2 linked regions of the Lacrimispora indolis DSM 755 genome follow. The protein of the gene in region 2 binds, or shares a complex with, the protein of the main gene of each other region. Links are inferred from orthologs where the notes say so. Each region holds a gene or a part of one and is shown on either strand. Other genes may lie near its edges.

What was found.
Region 1: holB (region 2) and dnaX share a complex: the UniProt entries of both Bacillus subtilis proteins name them as parts of the DNA clamp loading complex. The link is inferred for Lacrimispora indolis DSM 755 from one-to-one orthologs.

What each region holds. Positions count from the first base shown.
Region 1 is NZ_AZUI01000001.1:1,624,070-1,634,756, forward strand. The notes cover bases 3,025-5,991. They hold dnaX (DNA polymerase III subunit gamma/tau), read right to left. Parts: upstream 5,323-5,991; coding sequence 3,727-5,322; downstream 3,025-3,726. Other genes in these bases: recR (recombination mediator RecR), read right to left, coding at 3,025-3,339; K401_RS0107730 (YbaB/EbfC family nucleoid-associated protein), read right to left, coding at 3,342-3,695; K401_RS0107740 (6-phosphofructokinase), read right to left, coding at 5,336-5,991. Also shown: K401_RS0107715 (Cof-type HAD-IIB family hydrolase), read right to left, coding at 1-336; K401_RS0107720 (tetratricopeptide repeat protein), read right to left, coding at 352-2,631; more of recR, read right to left, coding at 2,743-3,024; more of K401_RS0107740, read right to left, coding at 5,992-6,415; tRNA adenosine(34) deaminase TadA, read right to left, coding at 6,951-7,445; K401_RS0107755 (anaerobic ribonucleoside-triphosphate reductase activating protein), read left to right, coding at 7,646-8,341; K401_RS33525 (hypothetical protein), read right to left, coding at 8,370-10,430; nagB (glucosamine-6-phosphate deaminase), read left to right, coding at 10,549-10,687. UniProt on the Bacillus subtilis protein: Part of the beta sliding clamp loading complex, which hydrolyzes ATP to load the beta clamp onto primed DNA to form the DNA replication pre-initiation complex.
Region 2 is NZ_AZUI01000001.1:1,826,828-1,837,434, forward strand. What follows is about bases 7,721-10,607. They hold holB (DNA polymerase III subunit delta'), read right to left. Parts: upstream 9,716-10,607; coding sequence 8,726-9,715; downstream 7,721-8,725. Other genes in these bases: K401_RS0108780 (tRNA1(Val) (adenine(37)-N6)-methyltransferase), read right to left, coding at 7,721-7,824; K401_RS0108785 (PSP1 domain-containing protein), read right to left, coding at 7,814-8,722; K401_RS0108795 (response regulator), read left to right, coding at 9,974-10,607. Also shown: 3-hydroxyacyl-ACP dehydratase FabZ, read right to left, coding at 1-169; accB (acetyl-CoA carboxylase biotin carboxyl carrier protein), read right to left, coding at 232-711; fabF (beta-ketoacyl-ACP synthase II), read right to left, coding at 722-1,960; fabG (3-oxoacyl-[acyl-carrier-protein] reductase), read right to left, coding at 2,069-2,809; fabD (ACP S-malonyltransferase), read right to left, coding at 2,936-3,850; enoyl-[acyl-carrier-protein] reductase FabK, read right to left, coding at 3,867-4,790; acpP (acyl carrier protein), read right to left, coding at 4,790-5,023; K401_RS0108770 (beta-ketoacyl-ACP synthase III), read right to left, coding at 5,104-6,069; rsmI (16S rRNA (cytidine(1402)-2'-O)-methyltransferase), read right to left, coding at 6,211-7,065; more of K401_RS0108780, read right to left, coding at 7,087-7,720. UniProt on the Bacillus subtilis protein: DNA polymerase III is a complex, multichain enzyme responsible for most of the replicative synthesis in bacteria.

The sequences.
Region 1 (10,687 bases), 210 kb from region 2 along the record:
TCCGCGCCTGTCAATGTAGGGATCATACATAACATGGTAGGAATCCACCAGGTTCAAAAGCTCCAAAGCGTGCTCCCAGGACAGCATCTGAGTGTCAATGACCGCATTTTCCTCCATATCCTCGATGACTGCTCCATTGGTGGTAATCGCATAACGGATCCCGGAAATATCTTTTATTTCCGCAGGTATACCATGTACGGTCCTGCCGGTGCATGGAACGATCCAGATTCCTTTTTGAACACATTGGATAAGCGCCTGGCGGTTGGCATCGGGAAGATGCTTTTTACTATCCAGCAGAGTTCCATCTAAATCAATTGCAATGAGTTTAATATCCACGTTTTATACCCCAATTTAATAAATGAAATGTTCCTCTTTTAAAACAAGAAGACCGTCTTTATCATATTTCGTAGAAAACAAACCTTTGATCCGTTTTCCAAGGGACGGCTTTTCTGCGCGGTCAGCTGCTTCTTCGATCAGGCTTTCCGCATTGGCCCTGTTAAGAGGAAGGCCGTCTTCTTCCATGATCTCAATTCTCTCATACAGTGCCAGCATGCTTTTACCGGTAATGCTGCAATCAATCTCATTGGCGTAACGGCAGGCATATTGAGCGAATTCATCAATGTCCATTTCTTCCCCCTGAAACCCTGGACCTTCCTCGTCCCGGACAGACGGACGAAATTCTTCATCCTCTTCATAGAAATCATCGTCTTCATGAACGCCTTCTTCATAGTCACTGTTTTCCCCGTAATTGTTCTCCTGCCAGGAATCGTATTCATAACGATACTCCTGGTTTGCTTCGTAGGATTCTTCCCTCAGTTCTTCTTCCTTAGGGGCAGGGGTGAAAGGTTTGTAAACGGGCGCTTCAGGGACTTTGACCGGTCTTTCTTCCCGTACTGGTTCGCTTATACAGAAAGCCGGAGTTCCTTCTCCGGTTCCAATGCACTCAAACTTACTTGCAAGTAACGGATGCTCCTGGTGCAGAGTTTCCATTTGTTTGGGATTATCAATGAGAACCACGATCATTCCGCTGGTATCCCGGTCCATCAATTCATTTAATTCAGTCAGGGCTTCCCGGGTCAGATCTCCGGCTTCCTCGATGATAAGGTCTTTTCCGGCCAGCCTGTCTGCGGAAGCCAATACTCCCCGTTTTGACAGTTTGGAGCCGTTGATCTTTGCCACAGGATTCTTTACTCCGCTTTCATTGTGAATCTGTTTTAAGGCTTCTACAGCCATTTGAAGTCCTTTTTCAGGGGTTCTCGCTTCTATCATGAGATGATTCTGAACCGGTGTTTCCTCCGACTCGTCTTCCTCTCCTTCATACAGATCTTCAAACTCCAGGCTTTCCTCATCGCCAAAATTCCGGAAGTCCTGATTCCAGGCCGGAGCGTCCTCTTCCGAGGCCTGGTTTAAAGATGCGTAAGGCGTCTCTGTAACTTCTTCCTTCTCATAATAGGATTCATCCGGCTGATCATAATCGTTTTCCTCATAACCATAATCATCCTCCGGCTGGTCATCGGATTCCTGGAAACCTTCGGATGTGATCGCGGACAGTTGTCCGGCATCATCAGGTTTTTCATATTCTATTTCTCTGTCATACTGCCCTTCCAAGGAGGATTCTTCCATTCCAGGACCTTCCGGCTCCTCTTCCTCAAAAACAGGCTCCGGGTGATGGAAAAGAGAGTCTTCATTTTCAGACGCGTATATGCCTCTGGTTCCCGGCATTGGGGTTATGGGACTGCCCACTCTCCGGATATCCTCCAGCACTCTGGTGTGTTCCAGCCTGGATTCTTCCTGAATTATGGGTTCTTCATAGGAGATCCTGGACATTTCCCTGGCCAGGTTTTCCTGAACCGCGGCATCTTGAAGCCTTGCTTCCAGATTATCCTCCATAGGGTTCTCTCCAAACGTCATAACCGTCTCCGGTTCTTCCTCATAATATTCTTCTTCAGGCTCCGGTTCCGGGCTTGGCCTTTTTCCGGCGCTGTACTCCTGTTCAACCGCCCGCAGCTTGGCCTCGTATTTGTCCCGGTTCTCCACCAGATCCATCTGGTAGTTGGTGAGCGGTGCATACTGTATTTTTAAATCCATGGCCTTGTCCACATATTTTCCAAGGCCAAACATCAGCATGATCCGGTCGCAGGTTTCCACACAGCGGTCGGGCATACCTGCAAGGCTGTACAGTTCTGCCAGCTCATACAGCCATTTTTCATCCAGTTCCACACTGGTGTAGGATTCCAGGGAATGGATGAGCTGCTGGGCAGGGGCTCCTTTTGCTTTTAAAATCATATAGCGAAGAAGCTGCTGTCTTGGATCGTCAGAAGCCAGGTCGCCAAATTCCTTATAATAGGCTTCCGCCTCTTCAATATTTCCTTCTTTGATCGCCAGCTCTGCCAGCTTATAAAGCAGACGTTTCCCAATGGGAGCGCGTTCGAAAGCCTGGAGAAGGATATCCTTGGCCTCCTGGTAATCCTCATTTTTCTCGTAAACCATGGCAACCATGGATAGCAGATTGGTATTGCGGACTCTCTTCCAGTCTATTGTGTCGGCTATTTTCATAGCCGTCTCATAGTCGTTTTTGCCGACCAGTTTTTTAATCTGTTCAACCTTTATATTAAACTCGTACTTATCCATTATTTGTCTCCTAATGAATCAAGCGGATATGCGTGCATATCCAACTGATACAATATTCAAGGCTGAAAGATGTGTTTCTTTCAACCTGCATCTCCTAACAAGGCAAATGAGCTACAGTTCCACCCGGCCTTCCAGGGCCCGTAACAATGTCACCTCATCTATGTACTCTAAGTCTCCTCCAACGGGAACTCCGCTGGCTATACGGGTGACTCTGATTCCTGTGGGCTTGATCAGCTTGCTGATATACATGGCTGTCGTCTCCCCCTCAAGGCTGGAATTGGTTGCAATGATCACCTCTTCCACATCTCCCTGCAGTCTCTGCATCAGTTCCTTCAGCTTTATGTCGCCAGGTCCGATTCCCAGCATGGGGGAGATAGCCCCGTGCAGGACGTGATAAACGCCTTCGAACTTTCCTGTTTTTTCATAAGCAGCTAAGTCCCTGGTGTCTTCCACTACCATGATCACCTTGTGATTGCGTTTTTCGCTCTGGCAGATGGGGCACAGCTCCTGATCCGTCAGGGTAAAGCATTCCTTGCAGTAGCGTACATTTCGTTTTGCTTCTGTAATGGATGAGGCAAGACCTGCCACTTGTTCTTCCGGCATGTTAATGATATGAAACGCCAGTCGCTGTGCGGATTTACTGCCAATGCCAGGAAGTCTGGACAGCTCTTCAATTAATCTTGTTATCTGACTGCTGTAGTAATTCATAATCAGAACGGAAAGCCTCCGCCTAACCCGCCAAGACCGCCGGTGAGCTTAGCCATGGCAGAGCTGTTGTCCTCTTCCATCTGACGGAACGCCTCATTGGTAGCCGCCATGATCAGATCTTCCAGCATCTCAATATCATCCGGATCCACTACTTCCTGGGATAATTTAACCGCAGTCACTTCTTTTTTGCCTGAAACAGTGACTGATACAGCTCCGCCGCCTGCTGCAGCCGTATATTCCTTTTCCTCCAGCGCCTTTGTTGTTTCTTCCATCTGACGCTGCATCTTCTGAGCCTGCTTCATTAAATTATTCATATTGCCAGGCATTGCGCCTGGAAAACCGCCACGTTTTGCCATGGTGTGTATCCTCCTGCTATCTTTATGATTTTTAGTCTTCTATTGTTATATCCATTAAAATATTGGTTTTTAATTCCTCATCGCTGACATAGATGGTGTCAGACCGTTCCCCTCCGCCCCGGAGCCTTGTCTTAAAGGTTATGGACTTCTGGTAATGGTCTTCCACATACCGTTCAATCTCTGCAACGGTCGAATCCCTGCTTCCGATCATGTAATTGCTCTGATCGGTAAAGACAACGCAAAGACAGCTCTCTCCTGCAGGTTCTACCACTGTATCCCGGAAGCTGGCCCGGATAGGCCCTCCCAGTTCCCGAATGATTTTCCCCCATTCGCCCCGGATCATATTTAAATCCTCTAACTGGCCTTTGGGAAGGGCCACCCTTTCTGCGGGAGTTAATTGGGGGACAGGGGCACTGCTGCCGTCTTTTCCTTCGTCCCCGTTTAAGACTGGCAAAGGTGCAGTTCCTATGATGCCGTTTTCCAGCTGCTTTTCTATACTGCTGATCCGCTGAAGTATGGAATCTAAATTCTGTTCCATCTGGGGGCGGGTCAGTTTGATCAGGGCAACCTCGATGAGGACCCGTTTCTGGAAAGCATAGCGGAGCTGATTGGACAAATCCGAAAATATCCGGATATACCGCAGAAGCGTCTCGTTGTCCGTACGCTTGCTGTCCTCTTTTAACAGGTTTTGATTCTCCGTTGACATATCCAGAAGATTTTCCCCGTTGTCCACGGATTTTAATATTAAAAGGTTTCTTAAATACCAGATAAAATCAATGACAAACTGGCCTAACTCCCGGCCCTGGATCACCAGCTCTTCCAGACAGGTGATGCAGTCTTTTGTCCGGTTTTCCACGATCGCCTGAAACAAGGTTCCAAACACGGTGATGTCCACAGCTCCCAGCACATCCAAAACATTATCATAGGTAAGAAGCTCTCCGTAATGAAAGGCAATACACTGGTCTAAAAGGCTTAAGGCATCACGCAATGCGCCGTCAGCGGCCTTGGCAATATAAGTAAGGGCCCGGTCTTCCACCTGAATATGTTCTGCAGCCGTCAGCTCTTTTAAATGCTCTACAATGGTCTCCACCGTAATGCGTTTAAAGTCATACCTCTGGCACCGGGAAAGGACCGTCACCGGGATCTTCTGGACTTCCGTAGTCGCCAGAATAAAGATTACATAGGATGGAGGTTCCTCCAGAGTCTTTAACAGTGCATTAAATGCTCCTGTGGAAAGCATATGAACCTCATCGATAATATAAACCCGGTACTTGCCTTCTGTGGGAGGATACTGGACTTCATCCCTTATCTCCCTGATATTTTCTACGCCGTTATTTGACGCAGCATCGATTTCCACCACATTGAGAGAAGCACCGGCTGCGATATTCTTACAGGTCTGGCATTCCCCGCAGGGACTTCCGTCCACCGGGTGTTCACAGTTGACCGCTTTTGCAAATATCTTGGCAATACTGGTCTTACCGGTTCCTCTTGTTCCGCAAAACAGATATGCATGTCCGATACGCCCGGCTACTATCTGGTTTTTCAATGTCTGTACGATATGGTCCTGGCCTTTTACATCTGAAAAGGAAGGCGGACGCCATTTCCGATACAATGCCGTATATGACATGCCTGTTAACTCCTTATTCGTCGCCGAAGCTGATGCCTATCATCTTGGCTTCCTCAACAATAGAGCTTTTCGGATCGACGGTTTTTAATTTTCCGGCTACATCGGCTAAGGGGACTTTAACAATATCATTGTTATCCACCGCTACCATATATCCGTATTCTTTGTTATTTATGAGCTTTGCTGCTTCTGCCCCAAGCCGGGTGGAAAGCACTCTGTCATAAGGACATGGGTCGCCGCCCCTCTGCATATGGCCTGGTACGGTGACCCGTACTTCCTGTCCGGTGCGCTCCGTGATCTGAGCTCCGATTTCATATGCCACAGAAGGGTAAACCACTCCGCTCTTCTTTTTTTCTTTTAATTCTTTTTTCGTCAGACAGGCATCTTCCTTGGAAATTGCCCCTTCTGCCACGGCGAGAATGGAAAATCTTTTGCCGTTTTTAGTTCTGGTTTTTAATGCTTCCACAACGATATCCAGATCATAGGGAATCTCCGGAAGCAGGATGATATCAGCCCCGCCTGCAATCCCCGCATACAGGGTGAGCCAGCCCACCTTGTGTCCCATGACTTCCACAATAAAGACTCGTCCATGGGAAGCCGCTGTTGTATGAATGCAGTCAATGGCATTGGTTGCCACATTGATGGCGCTTTGAAAACCAAAGGTAGTGTCGGTTCCCCACAAATCATTATCAATGGTCTTTGGAAGGGATACTACATTCAGCCCCTCCTCCCGAAGGAGATTGGCTGTTTTCTGGCTCCCATTGCCTCCTAAAACCACCAGGCATTCCAGTTTCATCTTACGATATGTGTGCTTCATTGCTTCCACCTTATCAAGACCGTTCTCGTCAGGTGTACGCATAAGTTTAAATGGCTGTCTGGAGGTACCGAGAATAGTCCCGCCCTTTGTCAGGATTCCGGAAAATTCTTCCGGTTTCATCACACGGTAGTTCGCATAAATCAGCCCTTTGTAACCGTCCTCAAATCCAACGATCTCAATATCACCGCATAACCGGTACAGTGCCTTGGCCACGCCGCGCATGGTTGCATTCAGGCTCTGACAGTCGCCTCCGCTTGTAAGCATTCCAATTCTTATCATAAAAGCACACCTCTTTTTGATTCGATTTGTCATTGGGAAATAGGTAGTATTATACCCATTTTATAATTATAATACAAAGGGGAATGCGGGGCAAGGGAAAACTTTATTTCATAAGAAATGTAAGAAAATATTAAAAATGGGAATTGCAGATTGCAAAAGACACCGCAAAGCAGTTTTTTGCTCTCCGGCGTCTGAAAATTCTTTATATTTAATCCGTGCGTCTCACTTTGAACCGCTATCACAGGCGTTACCCTGACAGTTAGCTCGGTCCAGGCACCCTCACGGCACACAGAAGGTTCCACTTAGTGCTGCTGCATTCCTGCCCTGACACGGTTCATGAAGATCTGTTGCGTAAGACCCAAACGTCATCGCCACTTATCAGGGGCAGCCCTGCAATAGACGGCCCTGGGTGAGACATCACCCCTGCTAGAGCGGATTGCAGGTACAGGGCACCGCTATCTCCCCGGCTGCACGGAAACTTTATGACATGTTTTGTTTTAATCGCACTTTAGTATACATGGAAAAGAGCAGGTTGTCAAGGAGTTATGGGGGATTTGCCTTCCAGTTTCTTCTTGTTATTTTCTCTCAGTTCTTTGAAAAAACGCTTCATCATCTGGGAGCACTCTTCTCCCAGAACCCCTGTTTCCGTTTCCACCTGATGGTTAAAGCCTTCCTCGTGAAGCATATCAAGCACCGATCCTGCACAGCCTGCCTTTGCATTCATGCAGCCCATGACGACTTTGGGTATCCTTGCCTGGACAATGGCTCCTGCACACATGGGACAGGGTTCCAGGGTCACATACATGGTGCAGCCTTCAAGTCTCCAGTCCCCTATTTTTCTGCACGCTTTGCGGATGGCATTTATTTCTGCATGGGATAAAACATTTTTATCAATGGTACGGCGGTTGTATCCCCTGGCAATGATCTTATCTTCATGAACAATGACACAGCCGATGGGAACCTCGCCTAAGGCGCCCGCCTTTTCAGCTTGTCTGATTGCTGCACGCATATATTTTTCATCAATGGTCATTCTCGTTCCTCTTTGCTTTTTATATTTCCTGCCACATTATCCTGACATATAAGGATAGCCCTTCTTTCCAGTGCTTTCCAGATAAAAAGGAATTCCCCAAAAGTATCTTAACATATTTTGGGACACAAAAAGATATACTCCGGGCTTTTTCATGTGATATACTGGTATAGTATATCACGAAACAAAGGAATGGTGAAGGTATGAAACTGTGCGGTCTTCAAAAAACAACGCTTCTGGACTTTCCCGGTCATGTGGCTGCCACGATCTTTCTGGGCGGCTGCAATTTCCGCTGCCCCTTCTGCCATAACAGTGAGCTGATCGGCAGTGAGGCAAAGTCAGAATTCAGTGAGGAAGAAATTTTAAGCTTTTTAAGGAAACGAAAAGGGATTTTAGAAGGGGTCTGCATCACAGGGGGAGAACCCACCCTGTCTGAGGATTTGGAGGCCTTTATCCGTAAAATACGGGAACTGGGGTATCTCATCAAGCTGGATACCAACGGTTACCGGCCGGAGGTTTTAAAAAGGCTGGTTTTAAACGAACTCCTGGACTATGTGGCAATGGACATTAAAGCCGGCAGGGAGAATTACTCCAGGGCTGCAGGCGTATGGAACATAAAAATAAAAAATATTGAGGAAAGCGCCGCCTTTTTACTTGGGGGAATCCTTCCTTTTGAATTCCGTACCACAGCGGTAAAAGGAATCCACAGCCTGGAGGATTTTATGGATATCGGAGATTGGCTGGCAGGCTGTCCCCATTATTATCTGCAGAATTATGTGGATTCGGACCAGGTTTTATGCCCAGGCTTCCAGTCTTTTTCCAGGGAAGAACTGGACAGCTTTATAAATGTCTTAAAGCCCCTGATTCCCAACGCCATGCTTCGGGGCGTTGATGATTAATGGGGACATGCCGATAGGGGGGCTTAAATCAGCCCCCTAATTTTATATCGGTATACCAGAATCCAAATCTGCCGTCTTCCATCGGCTGATCTTTGGACAGCACGAAATTTGGAAAACCAAACATAGAAGCCATGTATCGCTCATTGCTGTAATAATGTCCGGGTATCCCCAGAAGGTAACGGGGCATTCCACTTGGGTTTAACAGCTTTGCCAGGATTAAGTAGCGGTAATTATAGTATCCATGCAGAAGAAAGCTGTTATTTCCATAGACCCAGGTGTCTCTTGGAAGGATACCGATATCCTGGGGTTTAATGGTGAGAATTTCGCAGCCATCTTCATAATCAAATGCCAGAATCCTTGTATGTTCTCGTTTCAGCTTCTCCCAGATTAAATCATGGGGAGCTTCGTCCTGGTCTTCATTTTGGCGCAGGCGCTCTAATTCATCCGGATTTCCCAGCTCTGGCCGGACCTCCGGATTGCTCCTGTCTTCACTTATCACAGCATCTGCCCGGTATAAGATCGTATCCCCAGCCATATCCTCGTCACTGCAGGGATATGGTTCACTGATTACCGGTTCTTTCTCCTGGACATCCACTGCTTCCCTGGCTCCCTGCACTTCTTCCTCTTCCTGCATTTCGCCCTGAATGTCTTCCTGTCCGGCATTTTCCCACTCTCCGGGACCCGATTCTTCCACAGATTGTACTATATCCTGCATAGCTTCCGGCATTGGTTCCTCTGCTTCGGGCCAGTCAGCCTGCTGCTGTGCATCCATTGATGTGGATGCTTCTGTTGATGTAAATGCGTCCGTTGGCATGGATGTTTCCGCCGGTATAAATGCTTCTGCAGGTATGAATGCTTCTGCAGGTATGAATGCTTCCGCCGGTATCGCTGCTTTTGCCGGCATGTATGCTTCCGCTGACATAAACGCTTCCGCTGGTATGGCTTCTCTAGCAGGTATGAATGCTTCCGCCGGTATCGCTGCTTTTGCCGGCGTGTATGCTTCCGCTGACATAAACGCTTCCGCTGGTATGGCTTCTCTAGCCGGTATGAATGCTTCCGCCGGTATGGCTGTTCCTGCCGGCGTGTATGCTTCCGCTGACGTGAACGCGTCCGCTGGCATGGCTGACTCCGCTGGCATGAATGCTTCCGCTGGTATAAATGCTTCCGCTGGTATGGCCGTTTTTATTGGTTTAGTTGCTTCCGCGGGTGTGGCTGCTTCCGCTGATTCGAAGGCCTCCATAAATGTGGATGCATCCGGCTCTGTATCCGGCTCCCCGGCTTCTTCTGGCTGCGCCTCTGCTTCCTCCGTATGCTGAAGCTCTTCTTCAGCCACCTCTGCATCATCCGAAATGACTTGTTCCTGTTCCACATCCTCTGATTCCGCATTTACCAATTCTTCCCCAGCCGGCACGGCAGAATCCGCAGCTTCGTCATCCGGACTCTGACTTTCCGCCTCCAGATTCTCTGTCTGCAAATCTTCCTCTTCCGGCAGTTCCTGTTTTTCTGGGACCGGTGCAGCTTCCTCTTCCTCCCGGTCATTGGAAGAAGCCTCCATTGTTTTTTCCTCATGGGAAACTTCTGTCTGGGCAGTCTCCCGGGATTTATCAGGCTCCAGCGGAAATTCTTCCTCGATCTCACGTACCGCCCGTTTTATCTGTTCTTCTGAAATAACGGCCTGTTCCTTCACGGAAACCATTTTGGCCGTACTCTCTAAATCGACTTCCGCCGCATGGGCAACGGCATCTTCCCAAATGGTCGTGTAGGAACGCCATGTATTTTTTACATCATGGATGGTCAGTCCAAAGCACTGTTCCATATTAATTCCGGAGTGTTCTATATCGCTTGCCGATACCACAGTCCTGAATTCGCCGGAACCGCCGCGTATAAAAATATTGCCCAGGAATATTTCCTGGTCTGCGGCTAATAAGTACACTCCAATATCATTGCCGCCCACATATATCCTTTTGACACTGACCGTAATCTTGCACTGGACCCCTCTCGTTTCTATCTTGGCAAATCCGATGTTTTTTCCTTTGACTGCGCCTTCATAGGCATAAATATATGAGATTAGTCTTCGATAATTAGGCATGCCATCACTCCTTTATAATTATTTTATGCAAAATGCCATTGCATCTATGACACAAAAATGTTATCCTAGTGAAAAGAATATAATAAAATTTTTTTCGAACGTATGGAGGGATAAAGAAATGAAGCTTTATCGCGCAAAAGACTACAATGATATGAGCCGTAAGGCGGCTAATATTATTTCTGCCCAGATCATTATGAAACCGAACTGTGTTTTGGGACTGGCTACCGGTTCCTCGCCTGTCGGCACCTATAAGCAGC
Region 2 (10,607 bases):
GCATTACCGGCTCTGCCGGAAAATGTCCCTGAAAAAAAGGCTCATCATAAGTCACACATTTATATCCCACCGCTTTTACTCCTGGTTCAAACTCTTCAATGCAGTCCACCAGCAAAAATGGGTGTCTGTGAGGAATGATTTCCTGAATCTCCTTAATATCTAACATCATGCGCCCTCCTATTTTTAAAAGAGAGGCCCAGCCTCTGGGCCTCTCATAGCTATCACAACGTCTTACCGGATACGGAACAGAGGCTGACCGTACTCCACCACATCTTCATTGCCTACCATAACTGCATCCACAACACCATCGTATTCACATTCAATCTCATTCATAAGCTTCATGGCTTCGATGATTCCCAGAACCTGCCCCTTTTTCACCTGATCTCCCACCTTTGCAAACGGTTCACTGTCCGGAGAAGGGGCATTATAAAAGGTTCCAACCAGGGGAGAGGATACGATTTTGTCGGAACAGATATCATTTCCCGGCACTTCCGTCACATTCCCTGAACTGGCCGCAGCAAAAGGCGCCTGCTGGGTGAAAACACCTGCTGCCGTTTCTGCGGGTGCCGCAGAGCTTCCGGATATTGTCACGATTTCTCTTTCTTTTTCTTTCTTAATGCAAAGCTTTAAGTCTCCCTCTTCCATCCTAAAGCCGGTTAAATCATTTTCTTTCACAGCCTGCATCAGCCTGATAATATCATTGATCTCCATAGACTGCCTCCTATTGTTCGAACTTCTTCACAAGAATGCTGGCATTGTGTCCGCCAAATCCCAGGGAATTGCTGATGGCATATGTTACATCCAAGGCAACACCTTCCCCTTTGGTATAATCCAGATCACAGCCTTCTCCTTCTTCCTGAAGGCCGGCAGTTGCATGAACAAATCCATCCAGAATGGATTTTACACAGGCAATGAACTCCACGCCTCCTGCTGCACCTAAGAGATGGCCCACCATGGACTTGGTGGAATTGATCTTCACATTCTTTGCATGATCGCCCAGGGCAGTTTTGATGGCCATGGTCTCAAATAAGTCATTGTGATGAGTGCTGGTTCCGTGGGCATTGACATAATCAAGCTGATCCGGGGTAATACCTGCATCCTTTATTGCATCAGTCATGGCCCTTGCCGCACCGCTTCCATCCTCTGCCGGAGAAGTGATGTGATATGCATCACAGGTTGACCCGTAACCAACTACCTCGCCGTAAATCACCGCATTCCTGGAAAGAGCATGCTCCAGCTCTTCTAAGACAACTACACCGGCCCCTTCTCCCATAACAAAGCCGCTTCTGTCCTTATCAAATGGGATGGAGGCACAAAGAGGATCATCGGAGGTGGTAAGTGCCGTAAGAGCTGTAAATCCAGCCACGCCGATAGGAGTGATGCTGGCTTCTGCACCTCCTGCCACCATTACATCCGCCTCTCCGTACTGAATAGAACGGAATGCTTCCCCAATGGAATGGGTTCCGGTAGCACAGGCAGTCACCACATTGATGCATTTACCTTTTAATCCAAACTGAATTCCTACATTACCGGCTGCCATATTGGATATCATGAGAGGTACCAGAAGGGGATTCACCCTGCCCGGTCCCTTTTCCAAAAGCTTTTTATTCTCTCTCTCCAGGGCCTGCAGGCTTCCGATTCCGGAACCAACGCTTACGCCTACCCGGTAAGGATCTTCCTTCTCTATATCAATGCCGGAGTTCTCAAGGGCTTCCCTGGACGCTGCCACAGCAAACTGGGCAAAGCGCTCCATTCTCTTTGCCGCCTTAACATCCATGTACTCCTTAGGATCAAAATCCTTTACCTCTGCAGCCAGCTTTGCCTTATAATCTGTAGTATCAAACTGGGTAATCGGTCCGATCCCCACCTTTTTTTCTTTTAATCCATTCCAGAAGCTTTCCACATCTTTTCCAATGGGAGTAATGGCACCCATGCCGGTTACTACGACTCTTCTCTTCATCCCGTCTCTCCTTTCCTCTTTCCTGCCCATGCTTTTTGGGCATAAAGGTATGCCTGTAAGGCGTTCCTCTTTCCTGTCCATGCTTTTTGGACATAAAGGTATGCCTTCCTACATTGCCATGCCGCCATCTACGCTGATCACCTGACCGGTGATATATCCGGCTTCCTCTGATGCCAGAAATGCCACCGCACCGGCAATATCCTCCGCTGCTCCAAAACGCTTCATGGGAATCTGCTCTAAGGACGCCGCCTTTATGGATTCCGACAGAACCTCAGTCATGGCAGTATGGATGAAACCGGGAGCCACCGCATTCACGGTAATTCCCCTGCTTGCAACCTCCCTGGCAAAAGACTTGGTAATGCCGATGACACCGGCCTTTGCTGCGCAGTAATTTGCCTGCCCGGCATTACCTAACACGCCGGAAACCGAAGAAATGTTTATGATCCTTCCGCTCTTCTGCTTGATCATCTGGCGGGCCACATGCTTCATGCAGTTGAATACTCCCTTTAAATTGGTATTGATCACCGCGTCAAAATCTTCCTCAGACATCTTCATCAGCAGATTATCCCGTGTGATTCCCGCATTGTTCACAAGAATATCCAGCTTTCCGTATTTCTTTATGACGCCCTCTAAAAAGGAACCCACGCTCTCATAATCCGCCACATTGCACTGGATGGCCTCTGCCTTGCCGCCCTTTTCTTCGATCTCCTTCACCACTTCCATTGCCTTGGTATCAGAACCGTTATAATTTATAACCACTGTTGCTCCCTGGCCTGCCAGCTTTACGGCAATCGCCCTGCCAATTCCTCTGGCTGCTCCGGTCACTACTGCTATCTTACCATCTAACATGTTTCTTACCTCCTGCATTCATAATGAAGTTCCATTCACCTTACGGTTCATCGAACGGCTATTTTTCTAAGTGCCCTTTAGGGTAAAATTCAAGCTGCGCTTACCCTTTCTTTTATCAGGAACGCCCTAAGAAAAATGTGCCTCCATGTCTTCCAGCTTCTCTATGTTAAAGACTCTTACGTCTTTCGTAATCTTCTTGATAAATCCGGCTAAAGTCTTGCCCGGACCGATTTCAATAAAGGTATCCACCCCGTCAGCCAGCATAGTTTCCACGCTCTGCTGCCATCGCACGGAAGAATACACCTGCTCCTTAAGCAAAGGCTTTACCATCTCACTGTCCGTCACATACCGGGCAGTTACATTAGCAGCATAAGGGATTTCAGGGGTTTTTATTTCCACACCCTCTAACACCTCTCCCAGCTTTTCCCCCGCACCTTTGAGCATGGTGGAATGGAAAGGCCCGCTTACATTCAACATCAGCGCCCGTTTTGCGCCTGCTGCCAGAAGCTTTTCATTAGCAGCTTCCACAGCTTCTTTTTTTCCTGATATAACAATCTGCCCTGGGCAGTTGTAATTGGCGATCTGGACTCCCTCCATACCGCTTAATACCTCTTCAATTTTTAAGGCATCCAGTGCCAGAATGGCCGCCATGGCTCCCAGCCCCGCAGGAACAGCCTCCTGCATGAGGATTCCCCTCTGCCTGACTGTGCGTATGGCATCCTTATCGCTCATGACGCCTGCGGCTGCAAGCGCACAATATTCTCCCAGGCTTAAGCCGGCAGACACCTGCGGCCTTATCCCTTTTTCAGCTTCCAGCACCCGCATCATGGCGATGCTGGTGGTTACCATAGCTGCCTGGGTATATTCTGTAATATCCAGCCGGTCATTCTTTTCAAAGCAAAGTTCCGGTAGGGAAAAACCAAGCAGGTCCGAAGCCATATCATATGTTTCTTTTCCAATCCTTGTCTGCTCATAAAAATCCTGGCCCATACCACAGTACTGCGCACCCTGGCCTGGGAAAATAAATGCAATCTTGCTCATAATAATAAACTCCTCTTTATCGGCCAAGCAATTTCTCAGCCTGCTCTATCATCTCATCAATCATTTCCTTGCAGGTCTGTTCTTTGAAAATCATACCTGCAATCTGTCCGGCCATAACCGTGCCGTTTGTGATATCCCCCTCCTGGACAGCCTTTCTCAAGGTTCCAAGAGTCATGTACTCCAATTCCTCAAAAGACTTGCCTTCCTGTTCCAGTCTTGCATAGTCTCTGGTCATCTGGTTTCTTAAGGATCTGACCGGATGGCCGTGGCTGCGCCCTGTTACAGCGGAATCAATGTCCTTTGCCTTAATGATCCGCTGCTTGTAGTTGTCATGGACAATGGATTCCTTTGCAACCACAAACCTGGTCCCGATCTGGACAGCCTCTGCTCCCAGCATGAATGCTGCCGCAATTCCCCGTCCGTCTCCAATGCCGCCGGCTGCAATCACCGGGATGGATACTGCATCCACGATCTGCGGAACTAACGTCATGGTGGTCTGCTCGCCGATATGTCCGCCTGACTCACTGCCTTCCGCCACCACTGCGTCCGCGCCGTATTTTTCCATCCTCTTTGCCAGAGCAACGGAAGCCACCACCGGAATTACCTTAATGCCTGCTGCCTTCCACATATCCATATACTTTTCCGGGTTTCCGGCTCCGGTGGTCACCACCTTAATGCCTTCTTCCACTACCACCTTTGCCACATCCTCTGCATGAGGACTTAACAGCATGACATTGACGCCGATGGGTTTTCCCGTCAGTTCCTTTGCCTTGCGGATCTCCGCCCGTACCACCTCGCCGGGAGCATTTGCCCCGCCGATCAGCCCAAGGCCTCCGGCTTCCGATACGGCCGCCGCCAGATGATGCTCAGCAACCCAGGCCATGCCTCCCTGGATAATCGGATGTTCCACTCCCAAAAGTTCGGTAATTCTGGTTTTCATTACGCTTCCACGCCCTTTGCTTTTAAATAGTCCATAACCTGCTGAACTGTGGTCAGTTTCTCTAAGTCCTCAGACGGGATCTCCACAGAGTACTCATCTTCAAGTGCCATAACAAGCTCAAACAAATCCAAAGAATCTGCTCCCAAGTCCTCTTTGAAGGAGGATTCAGCAGTGATTGTACCTGCCTCCACGTTTAACTGCTCCGCAATAATTTCCTGCATTTTCTCCAACATAATTTTAATCTCCTCTTTCATTTTCATTTATATTTAATTTTATGCTATTACTTTGAGTTTCAAAGTATTAGTCAAAATCATTACCACTCCAAAAGAGTGGCTCCCCAGGTCAATCCTGCCCCAAAGCCAGCAAGTACAAGCTTATCTCCCCGCTGTAATTTTCCTTCCCGGTTCATCTCATCCAAAAGTATGGGAATGGTCGCCCCCGATGTATTCCCATACCGTTCCAGATTGGTGGGGAATTTCTCCATGGGTATCTTCAACCTTTTTGCGATGGATTCAAAAATCCGGTAATTTGCCTGATGCAAGATAAAATATTTAATTTCTTCCATTTCGGTCCCGCTCTCTTCCACTACCCTTCTAATGGATTCGGGCACCGTTTTGGCTGCGAATTTGAACACTTCCTGGCCGTCCATGGTCATGTATCCAAGCTCCGGCTTTTTTCCTGTGAGGAAATTTCCCGTAGTCCGCCCTCCGCATTCCAGGGCCTTTCCTCTGGTTCCGTCCGCTCCCATGGTCATGTGAAGGATTCCCTTTTCTTCCGCCCGTACCACAGCTGCTCCGGCCCCGTCACCGAACAAGACGCAGGTGCTTCTGTCATTCCAGTCAATGAGCTTACTTAATGTATCCGCTCCGATCACAAGCCCTGTCTGATAGATCCCTGCTTTAAAAAAGCTGTGGACCGTATTTAAAGCATAAACAAATCCGGAGCAGGCCGCGCTGATATCAAATGCAGCCGCATGGTCAGCTCCGATGGCCGCCTGTACCTCACAGGCGCCGCTGGGGAAACAGCAATCCGCAGAAGACGTGGCTAAAATGATGATATCCAGCTCTTTTGCCGAAACACCGGCATTTTTAAGCGCTTCTTCTGCCGCCTGAATGGCCAGGTCAGAAGTTCCCGACTCCGCCGATGCGATCCGCCTCTCCCTTATTCCGGTCCTGGTCCTTATCCATTCATCACTGGTATCCACAAATTTTGCCAGATCTTCATTGGTTACCACCTGCTCCGGGACAGCAGATCCTGTTCCTATTATTCTTGTTGTCATAAATTAAATTCCCCCATCCATGTCCCCTCTCCCCTTTAGGATTACGGGATCCATGCCGCGTTGGATTGTTTTATTTATCAAATATTTTGAATATCAAAGTAATTTTATAAAAAGAAACGCGGATTGTCAAGAGAAATTTTCTCATTCATTTTTTATGAAATACTGATAAACCTCCCGTTTACTGATTCCCCTGTCCTTTGCAACCATGCGCATAGCTTCCTTCCTGTCCAGCCCCTGGTTTACATAAAGTTCCATGTGTTCCTCCATGGACATCTCCCGGGAGGCCATGGATTTTTCCTCTATCTTCTCCCTGATGCTCTTTCCTTCGATGACGATGACACACTCTCCCTTAGGATCTTCAGCCTCATAGGTCTTTAAAGCATTGAAAAAGGTTGTACGAAACGCTGTTTCAAACCGTTTTGTAAGCTCCCTGCAAATGGTGATTCTCCGGTCACCCAAAGCCTCATAAAGCTCCTTTAAGGTTTTGACAAGCCGGTGAGGCGCCTCGTAAATGACTATGGTCCTGGATTCTTCCTTAAGCTCTTCCAGGATCCACTGCTTTTCCTTCTTATCAGAAGGTAAAAAGGCTTCGAAACAGAAACGCCTGGTACCAAGTCCGGAAAGGGTCAGAGCCGTAATACAAGCCGCCGGACCGGGAAGAGAAGTCAGCTCAATTCCTGCCTCATAGCACTGCTTTACCAGTTCCTCTCCAGGATCTGAGATGCCAGGAGTTCCGGCATCCGTGATCAGGGCGATCCTCACCCCCTGCTTCATCTGTTCCACCAGGTATCTGGCCTTTTCCACCTTATTATACTCATGATAACTGGTCATAGGTGTTTTGATCTCAAAATGATTTAAAAGCTTAATGCTGTGGCGGGTATCCTCCGCAGCGATCAGATCCACTTCCTTTAACGTGTTTAAAACCCTTAAGGTAATATCGTCAAGATTCCCTATAGGCGTTGCACACAAAAATAACTTTCCCGTTTTCTCTTCCAATGTTCCTGCTCCCAGCAAAATTTAATATCCATAAATAGTATAAATCTCATCCGTATACACACCCGGCTCTTTATATACAATCACAGGGGCCTCCACCTTGATCATGGATCTTCCTCCCCGCACCGCTTCTATTAAAACCATGTTCGCCTCCTTGTCCACAAAGGGATGAACCATTTTCATCCGCTTTGGCTCCAGCCGGCAGTCTTTTAAAGCCGTTATGATCTCAGCTAAACGGTGAGGCCGGTGCACCATATAAAACCGCCCTCCCGGGCGCAGAAGCCTTGCCGCCTCCCTTGTCACATCATTAAGGGTGCATAACACCTCATGGCGGGCAATGGCCTTTGGCAGTTCCGGGTTTTTAAGGCCATGGGAATCATTCATATACGGAGGATTTGAGGTCACTACGTCAAAGGAAGCCCCGCCAAATAAACGGCTGGCTTCCTTTATATCTCCTGTCACAATGGAAATTTTTTCTTGCAGATGGTTTAAGGCCACGCTTCTTCTGGCCATTTCCGCCATCTCCTCCTGAATCTCCAGACCGGTATAATGAAGGCCCTGATTTTTAGCCTCCAGCAGAATGGGAATGATTCCAGTGCCTGTCCCTAAGTCCACCGCCTTTTCCCCCGGCTTTACCAGGGCAAATCCGGAAAGAAGGACCGCATCCATGCCAAAGCAGAACCCATCCCGGTTCTGAATGATCTTATACCCATTTCTCTGCAGATCATCAATACGTTCATTTTCCTTTAAATCAATTGTCATCTAACTTGGACTTTCCTTCTCTTTTTTCAAGGGCTTCCAATGCCTTTAACTCTGCATCAGTCACCTGGGCCTTTTCCCGGCGGCGCCTTGGTTTGAATTTCAGCTGTTCCACCTTATATTCCCGGATTTCCTTTTCATCCTTAATGGTGACAACAACCTTTACCAGCTGCCTTAACACGCTTACGGAATGAACCTCTCCTTTCAGTCCGTCATCTGTTGTCACAAAATCACCTACATTGGGAAGCTTGCTGTTAAGTTCTTCATAAGTTTCCTCTTCATTCTTTAAGCAGCACATGAGCCTTCCGCAAACCCCGGATATTTTCGTGGGATTTAAGGAAAGGTTTTGCTCCTTTGCCATCTTAATGGACACAGGTATGAATTCAGAAAGGTAAGAATGGCAGCATAAGGTCCTTCCGCAGATGCCGATCCCTCCCACGATTTTCGTCTCATCCCGGACTCCCACCTGGCGGAGCTCGATCCTGGTTTTGAAAACAGAAGCCAGATCCTTCACAAGCTCCCTGAAATCAATTCTTCCGTCCGCAGTAAAATAAAACAACACCTTATTGTTATCAAAGGTATATTCCGCATCAATCAGCTTCATCTGAAGACCGTGCTTTCTGATCTTCTCCTTGCAGATCTTAAATGCTTCCTTTTCCTTCTCATGATTTTTCTTTTCTACTTCATCATCACCCTTGGTAGCCATGCGGATCACAGGCTTTAAGGGCTGAACAACCTTATCATCTTCCACTTCCCGGCACCCCAGGACAACGTAACCATATTCAATTCCCCGTGCAGTTTCCACAATTACGTGATCCCCTGTATGAACCTCCAGGCTCATGGGATCAAAGTAATATATTTTCCCTGCATTGCGGAAACGAACGCCTATTACTTTTATCATCTATTAATTCTCCTTCATTACAAGCAGCATGAGCTCCATAGCCAACTCCATATTCACATTGGCATCCAGACGGATCCTGGCCTTGTCAATGGCCTGTAATATCATCTCAATGCCGTCATAAGCGCTGGCAGCGCTCATCTCTTTCATTGTATTATATTCTTCCCTGAAAACCAGAAGATTGATATCCTGAGTCACCTTATACATTAAAACATCCCGGTACCACAGCTGCATAAAATCAAGGCAGTCGTAAATATCCAGCTTTTCATCCTTCATCCGCTTAATGTAAAAAAGCAGCTCCACAATATCCATATCCTTTATATGCTTCAGCATATGGAGCAACTCCGTATACATCAGCTGAAACTCCTCAGAGGAAGCCAAATGAATCGCCCTTCCTAGATTTCCTCTGGCAAACGCCGCATAAACCTCCGCCTTGCTCTCTCCAATGCCCAAAGATCCTGTTAAATAGGATTTCACCACCGTATCCTGCAATGGTTTCAGCTTTAACTGTATGCATCTGGAAAGAATGGTGGGCAGAAATGATTCCTGATTGGTGGTAAGCAGCATGATGATCGCATAAGACGGCGGTTCCTCTATTGTCTTTAACAGTGCATTCTGTGCCTGGACCGTCATCTTCTCCGCTTCATCCACAATGTAGATCTTATAGTAACTGCTGTAAGGGCGTATCATGATGGTGTCATGAATCTGATCTCTGATATCGTCAACGCCAATGCTTCCCGTTTTTTCATGGGTCAGATAAATCAGATCCGGATGGTTTCCGCTCATGACCTGCTTGCAGGCATGGCACTGCATACATGGCTCACTTTTTCCCTTTTCACAGAGCAGGGTCATTGCAAATGCATTGGCCAGGGACTTACGCCCCATCCCTGCTTCACCTGTAAGAATGTACGCATGGGAAACATGATTTGATTCAATGGCCTTTTGCAAATGTTCTTTAATTCTCTCATGGCCGATGATATCCTTAAACCCTGGCATAGAGGCACCCCCTGTCGCTGTTGTCTGATCCGTCTTTCCTGTCTGTAAAGACGTAAAAACGAATTTAACTAATTATAGCATAGAACTTTTATCATCACAAGAAAGAAGTATTGGCAAACCTTTATCATTTCTCTTTATTCTGCACACTTTCTGCCAATATTTTGCAGCGCTTGAAACTTTTTGAGTTGAGATTATAGACCCGGTGAAGTATACTGAAAAGAGAAGGTATCATTTGTATCAAAATTAAAACAATAGGGGATGATTTTAATTTTAGGAATAATAATTGCAGACGACGAAAAAAAGATATGCAGGCTTTTGGAATATCTGATCGACTGGGATGAAATTGGGGCTAAGCTTCTGGGTGTTGCTTATGACGGTTTATCTGCCTTTCAGCTGATTCAGGAAAAGAAACCTGACGTTCTGCTTACGGATATCAGAATGCCGGGCATGGATGGTCTCCAGCTGATTGAAGAGGCCAAAAAACAGAATGCTTCCCTTAAGTGCATAATCATAAGCGGCTATAAGGACTTTCAATATGCACAACAGGGGATCAGATACGGAGTACGGGACTATTTATTAAAACCCATTAATCAGGATGATTTAACCCGCACGTTAAAAAAGCTTGTTAATGAAACCATGGAGCAGAAAAACAGCCAGGAAGCCCGTATTCATTTAGAGAAAACCATCAAAAACTATTCCGGTGAGTTTAAACGGGTATTTTTAAAAATAGTACTGGAACAAAAACCGGAGCAAAGGCCTGAGAAAGTATTAAAAGAAGTCCGGAAAATCAATACCTCCCAGGTTATAGACCAGACCGGCCGCTGCCTGATTGTAAAGCCGGACATTGAATATAAGGATTTTACAAAAGATGCCTATGAGCTTTTAATTGATA